Regions from separate parts of the Streptomyces sp. NPDC034099 genome, predicted to be linked through region 3. Evidence: predicted binding sites of a transcription regulator. Region 3 holds the regulator's gene; each other region holds the start of a gene.

Region 1 (2,264 bases), on a different contig from region 3:
TCCTACGAGGAGCAGAAGCAGGAGATCTGCGGCATGCAGGACGTGATGGAGAAGCGCTACGGCAAGCGCCCCGTCCTCTTCCGCCCGCCCTTCGGCAACTACGACGGCGACACCCTGCGCGCCGCCAAGTCCTGCGGCATCGAGTACGCGCCGATCTGGAGCGAGGAGGTGTACGTCGACCACTGGGAGTACCGCGAGTGGGACCAGGACCTGCACCCCGGCGACATCGTCCTCACCCACTTCCGGGGCACCGACGACTGGGACGGCACGATGACCGACATGGTCCGCCGCTTCCTGGACCGGATCACCGCCGACGGGTACGCGGTGGCCCGCCTGGAGGACTACCTGTGAGGCGAGGGCGGTTCCGGCCGGCCGGCGCCGCCCTGGCCGCCCTGCTGCTCCCACTCGCCGCCTGCGACCGGCTCGCCGCCCCCGCCGAACACGCGGCGGCGGCCGGGGACCCCGCCCAGGACGCCGACCAGGGGCGGCGGCTGCCCCCGGTCGTGGACCACGTCCGCACCGACGACCCGGTCGTCTTCCTCACCTACGACGACAGCGCCGAGCGCGACCCCGCCTTCGCCGGCCTGGTCCGCGAACGGCGCCTCCCGGTCACCCTGTTCCTCACCGACACCGTCGCCGGACCGGCCTACGGCGACTTCGCCCGGCTGCGCCTGTTCGGCGCGAGCCTGCAGAACCACACCCTCGACCACCGCTCCCTGCGCGGCCTGCCGCATGCCGGGCAGCGCGCCGAGATCTGCGGCCAGCAGACCAAGCTCAGGTCGCGCTTCGGCGTCCGCGCCCACCTCTTCCGCCCGCCGCACGGCACGTACGACACCACGACCCTGCGCGCCGCCGCCGACTGCGGGATCACGGCCCTGGTCCTGTGGCGCGCCACCCTCGACGCCGAGGGCGCCCTCGCCTACGCCCGCGGCGACCACCGCCTCCACCCCGGCGACATCATCGCCGTCGACCCGGACCACCCGACGGCCACGAACCTGGCGGCACGCACGGAACGCCTGGTGAGGACGATCGAGGAGCAGGGCCTCAGGGTGGGCGATCTGGAGGACTACGTCTCACCTCCTTGAGGCCGGTCCGCATCATCCAGCCCGTCCGGCGCTTGAGGACGAGGCCGTCCAGGCCGAAGAGCGGGGGTCTGGGGGCGGCAGCCCGCAGCGACGCCCACACCCACGCAGGGTGCGAAACCAACCGGCGTTCACACGAAAACCCGGCCGACGCGCCGCCGGCATTGGCACTCCGCTTGACCGAGTGCTAATCGCGGTCATAGTCTCAGGTCTGGCACTCCCCACCGGAGAGTGCCAACACAGCGACGGGCAGGTCCGGCACCCGCGACGACGGATCGACCTGGTCGCCACCTCAGACAGTTAACCCCGTGAGATCTCCGAAGGGGGAGGTCGGATCGTGACGACCGCCAGCTCCAAGGTTGCCATCAAGCCGCTCGAGGACCGCATCGTGGTCCAGCCGCTCGACGCAGAGCAGACCACGGCTTCGGGCCTGGTCATTCCGGACACCGCCAAGGAGAAGCCCCAGGAGGGCGTCGTCCTGGCCGTGGGCCCGGGCCGCTTCGAGGACGGCAACCGTCTTCCGCTCGACGTCAGCGTCGGCGACGTCGTGCTCTACAGCAAGTACGGCGGCACCGAGGTGAAGTACAACGGCGAGGAGTACCTCGTCCTCTCGGCCCGCGACGTGCTCGCGATCGTCGAGAAGTAGAAGTAGCTCCTTACTTCACCGAAGCACCTTGCTTTCCAGCTGCGCCCCTGGCTCCCGCGACCATAAAAAGCCGGGCGTCGGGGGCGCAGTTGCCGTATAACCCCAAGATTTCCGGAAGAGGGCTCACGCTCCCATGGCGAAGATCCTGAAGTTCGACGAGGACGCCCGTCGCGCCCTCGAGCGCGGCGTCAACAAGCTCGCCGACACCGTGAAGGTGACGATCGGCCCCAAGGGCCGCAACGTCGTCATCGACAAGAAGTTCGGCGCCCCCACCATCACCAACGACGGCGTCACCATCGCCCGCGAGGTCGAGGTCGAGGACCCGTACGAGAACCTCGGCGCCCAGCTGGTGAAGGAGGTGGCGACCAAGACCAACGACATCGCGGGTGACGGCACCACCACCGCCACCGTGCTCGCCCAGGCGCTCGTGCGCGAGGGCCTGAAGAACGTCGCCGCCGGTGCCTCCCCGGCGCTGCTGAAGAAGGGCATCGACGCGGCCGTCGCCGCCGTGTCGGAAGACCTTCTCGCCACCGCCC
Region 2 (2,264 bases), on a different contig from region 3:
GCCGTCCACGATCGTGGTCTCGTCCTTGGTGATGACGACCTTGCGCGCGCTGCCCAGCAGGTCCAGCGTGGCGTTCTCCAGCTTGAGGCCGACCTCCTCGGAGATGACCTCGCCGCCCGTGAGGATGGCGATGTCGCCGAGCATGGCCTTGCGGCGGTCGCCGAAGCCCGGGGCCTTGACGGCGACGGACTTGAAGGTGCCGCGGATCTTGTTGACGACCAGGGTCGACAGGGCCTCGCCCTCGACGTCCTCGGCGATGATCAGCAGCGGCTTGCCCGACTGCATGACCTTCTCCAGGAGCGGCAGCAGGTCCTTGACGTTGCCGATCTTGGAGTTGGCGATCAGGATGTACGGGTCGTCGAGCGACGCCTCCATACGCTCCATGTCGGTGGCGAAGTACGCCGAGATGTAGCCCTTGTCGAAGCGCATACCCTCGGTGAGCTCCAGCTCCAGACCGAAGGTCTGGGACTCCTCGACGGTGATGACGCCTTCCTTGCCGACCTTGTCCATGGCCTCGGCGATCAGCTCGCCGATCTGGGTGTCGGCGGCGGAGATGGAGGCCGTGGAGGCGATCTGCTCCTTGGTCTCGACGTCCTTGGCCTGCTCCAGCAGGGCGGCGGAGACGGCCTCGACGGCCTTCTCGATGCCGCGCTTCAGGGCCATCGGGTTGGCGCCGGCCGCGACGTTGCGCAGGCCTTCCTTGACCAGGGCCTGGGCGAGAACGGTCGCGGTGGTCGTACCGTCACCGGCGACGTCGTCCGTCTTCTTGGCGACTTCCTTGACCAGCTCGGCGCCGATCTTCTCGTACGGGTCCTCGAGCTCGATCTCCTTGGCGATGGAGACACCATCGTTGGTGATCGTGGGGGCGCCCCACTTCTTCTCGAGGACGACGTTGCGGCCCTTGGGGCCGAGCGTCACCTTGACGGCGTCCGCGAGCTGGTTCATGCCGCGCTCGAGGCCGCGCCGTGCCTCCTCGTCGAACGCGATGATCTTGGCCATGTGAAGTGGTCCCTCCAGGACTGGGGGTGATTCCTTCGGACCGCGCCCGCGCCCGCGACGGACGGCTCGCCTGCCGTGTGGTTCCTTCCCCACCCGGCCTGCGGGCCTCACCGACCCGGTCCTTCGTTGTCACTCTCACCTTCAGAGTGCTAACGCCAATGATTAGCACTCGGCATGGTCGAGTGCAAGCGCCCCTCGGGGATCGGGCCCGGCCGTCAGCCACCCGCGAACACGGACCCGGCGGGCGTCCGGGCAGGCCGAAGGGCCCGTACCCAGTGGGTACGGGCCCTTCGGATGAAGACCGGGTGCTGTGGTGGCCGCGCGTCTCAGGCGCTGAGGCGAACCATGTCGGCCTGCGGGCCCTTCTGACCCTGCGAGATCTCGAACTCGACCCGCTGGCCTTCTTCGAGGGTGCGGTAGCCGTCCATCTGAATCGCGCTGTAGTGGACGAAAACATCCGCACCACCGTCGACCGCGATGAAGCCGTACCCCTTCTCCGCGTTGAACCACTTGACGGTGCCCTGAGCCATGCCTAACTCCCCTATTACTGGCCCTTGCACAGATCCGCACTTCGCGAACCCGGGTCAGACCTCGCCCCCTCACGACTGGGGGCGTGCGCCGGAACGCGTCGACCGCGGCTGAATGTATCTGTCCAACTGCCGTCTGCAACAGGTCAATCGGACGAGAAATCTGGACGCGCCCGGTCCGGAATGTGGCGAGAATTCGCCTGAATTCGGGTCAAGTCGGGTCACGCAAAGGGAACAAAAGCCGCAGAATACGCTCGCACTTTGGCTGCTTCTTGTCGGGCGGGCGGCAGGAATTAACGGTTCCCGTTGTGCTGATCGGGAGCGCGTTCCCCAACTCTACCGCGCTCAACCACATGGAATTGCCCCCTCCGTTTCTCTTACGGAGAGGGCAATACGCACTACAAGGTGTATCTGCGTCCGCTTCAGCCGCCGGCGACCGCCGGGATGATCGAGACGCCCGCGCCGTCCGGCGTCGCGGTCTGGAGACCCTGCTCGAAGCGGACGTCGTCGTCGTTGACGTAGACGTTGACGAAGCGGCGCAGCTTGCCCTGGTCGTCCAGCACGCGGGCGGCGATGCCGGTGTGGTTCTTCTCCAGGTCGGAGATGACCTCCCCGAGGTTGGCGCCGTCGGCACTCACCTCGGCCTTGCCGCCGGTGTAGGTACGCAGGATGGTCGGGATACGAACGGTCACGCTCATGCGAGGCCAGCCTCTCGGAAGGAGTCCAGGTTGGGACGGA
Region 3 (2,264 bases):
ACCATCAGCGCCGCGTCCGCGCCGAGGACCAGCCCCGCCGTGCAGTCCCATCCCGGCAGCCGGCACCGCCCCACTCCGTCCGCCAGCCGCTCCCAGCCCAGCTCTTCCCAAGTCACCGTCACGGCGACGACGCTAACGGCTTGGTCCCGGCCTTGCCGGGGGCGTACCCCACGGCCGTACACTGGGCCGGGGAAGTCTGGCACTCGCGAGCCATGAGTGCCAGGACAGACAGGCCGGAAACGGGCGGACGGACAGCTGGAGGTGCGCGCCGATGCTCAGTGAACGCAGGCTGAAGGTGCTGCGCGCCATCGTCCAGGACTACGTCGGCACCGAGGAACCGGTCGGTTCCAAGGCCCTCACCGAGCGGCACAACCTCGGCGTCTCCCCGGCCACCGTGCGCAACGACATGGCGGCCCTGGAGGACGAGGGGTTCATCGCCCAGCCGCACACCAGCGCCGGGCGCATCCCGACCGACAAGGGCTACCGGCTCTTCGTCGACAAGCTGGCCGGCGTCAAGCCGATGACCGCGCCCGAGCGGCGTGCCATCCAGAACTTCCTGGAGGGCGCCGTCGACCTCGACGACGTGGTGGCCCGCACGGTGCGGCTGCTCGCGCAGCTCACCCGGCAGGTCGCCGTGGTGCAGTACCCGTCGCTGACCCGTTCGACGGTGCGGCACGTGGAGCTGCTCTCGCTCGCGCCCGCGCGGCTGATGCTGGTGCTCATCACGGACACCGGCCGGGTCGAGCAGCGGATGGTCGACTGCCCGGCGCCGTTCGGCGAGGCGTCGCTGGCCGATCTGCGGGCGCGGCTCAACAGCCGGGTCGCGGGGCGCCGTTTCACGGATGTGCCGTCTCTGGTGGAAGATCTGCCGGAGGCCTTCGAGGCCGAGGATCGCGGTACGGTCTCCACCGTGCTCTCCACTCTCCTGGAGACGCTGGTCGAGGAGAACGAGGAGCGGCTGATGATCGGCGGCACCGCCAATCTGACCCGCTTCGGGCACGACTTCCCCTTGGTGATCCGGCCGGTGCTGGAGGCACTGGAGGAGCAGGTCGTGCTCCTCAAGCTGCTCGGCGAGGCGAAGGATCCGGGCGTGACCGTACGGATCGGTCATGAGAACGCCCACGAGGGACTCAACTCAACGTCCGTCGTGTCGGTCGGCTACGGTTCGGGCGGCGAGGCGGTTGCCAAGCTCGGCGTGGTCGGACCGACCCGCATGGACTACCCGGGAACGATGGGAGCGGTACGCGCAGTGGCACGGTACGTCGGACAGATCCTGGCGGAGTCGTAGGTGGCCACGGACTACTACGCCGTACTCGGCGTGCGCCGCGACGCTTCCCAGGACGAGATCAAGAAGGCGTTCCGGAGGCTCGCCCGCGAGCTGCACCCGGACGTCAACCCCGATCCGAAGACCCAGGAGCGGTTCAAGGAGATCAACGCCGCCTACGAGGTGCTGTCGGACCCGCAGAAGAAGCAGGTCTACGACCTCGGCGGCGACCCCCTCTCGCAGGCCGCCGGCGGTGGTGCGGGCGGCTTCGGCGCGGGTGGCTTCGGGAACTTCTCGGACATCATGGACGCGTTCTTCGGTACGGCGTCGCAGCGCGGGCCGCGCTCGCGCACCCGCCGGGGCCAGGACGCGATGATCCGCATCGAGGTGGAGCTGGACGAGGCCGCGTTCGGCACGACCAAGGACATCCAGGTCGACACCGCGGTCGTCTGCAACACCTGCAACGGCGAGGGCGCGGCGCCCGGCACCTCGGCCCAGACGTGTGACATGTGCCGCGGCCGCGGTGAGGTCTCGCAGGTCACCCGGTCCTTCCTGGGCCAGGTCATGACCTCGCGCCCCTGCCCGCAGTGCCAGGGCTTCGGCACCGTGGTCCCGACCCCGTGCCCGGAGTGCGCCGGCGACGGCCGGGTCCGCTCCCGGCGCACCCTGACCGTGAAGATCCCGGCCGGTGTCGACAACGGCACCCGGATCCAGCTCGCGGGCGAGGGCGAGGTCGGCCCCGGCGGCGGTCCCGCCGGTGACCTGTACGTCGAGATCCACGAGTTGCCGCACTCGACCTTCCAGCGCCGCGGCGACGACCTGCACTGCACGGTCACCATCCCGATGACGGCGGCGGCCCTCGGCACGAAGGTGCCGCTGGAGACCCTCGACGGCATGGAGGAGGTCGACATCCGTCCGGGCACCCAGTCCGGCCAGTCGATCCCGAAGCACGGCCGGGGCGTCACCCACCTGCGCGGCGGCGGCCGCGGCGACCTCATCG

What was found. Region 3 encodes HrcA, which represses chaperone genes, less so after heat shock. Its sites were predicted from a motif close to TTNGCACTCNGNNNNNCNGAGTGCNAA; they were not measured.
Region 1: groES (co-chaperone GroES) is a predicted target of HrcA. The motif match lies at 1,247-1,273, and genes of this name have one in related genera.
Region 2: groL (chaperonin GroEL) is a predicted target of HrcA. The motif match lies at 1,162-1,188, and genes of this name have one in related genera.

The regions. Positions count from the first base shown of each region.
Region 1 is NZ_JBVISR010000001.1:684,380-686,643, reverse strand. Features, by position in the region: gene ACZ56V_RS03120 (polysaccharide deacetylase family protein) at 1-351, shown strand, start outside; gene ACZ56V_RS03115 (polysaccharide deacetylase family protein) at 348-1,085, shown strand; gene groES (co-chaperone GroES) at 1,420-1,728, shown strand; gene groL (chaperonin GroEL) at 1,862-2,264, shown strand, end outside.
Region 2 is NZ_JBVISR010000011.1:164,878-167,141, reverse strand. Features, by position in the region: gene groL (chaperonin GroEL) at 1-999, opposite strand, end outside; gene ACZ56V_RS29010 (cold-shock protein) at 1,326-1,529, opposite strand; gene ACZ56V_RS29005 (MoaD/ThiS family protein) at 1,949-2,224, opposite strand; gene thrC (threonine synthase) at 2,221-2,264, opposite strand, start outside.
Region 3 is NZ_JBVISR010000002.1:333,469-335,732, reverse strand. Features, by position in the region: gene ACZ56V_RS06595 (MBL fold metallo-hydrolase) at 1-122, opposite strand, end outside; gene hrcA (heat-inducible transcriptional repressor HrcA) at 272-1,288, shown strand; gene dnaJ (molecular chaperone DnaJ) at 1,289-2,264, shown strand, end outside.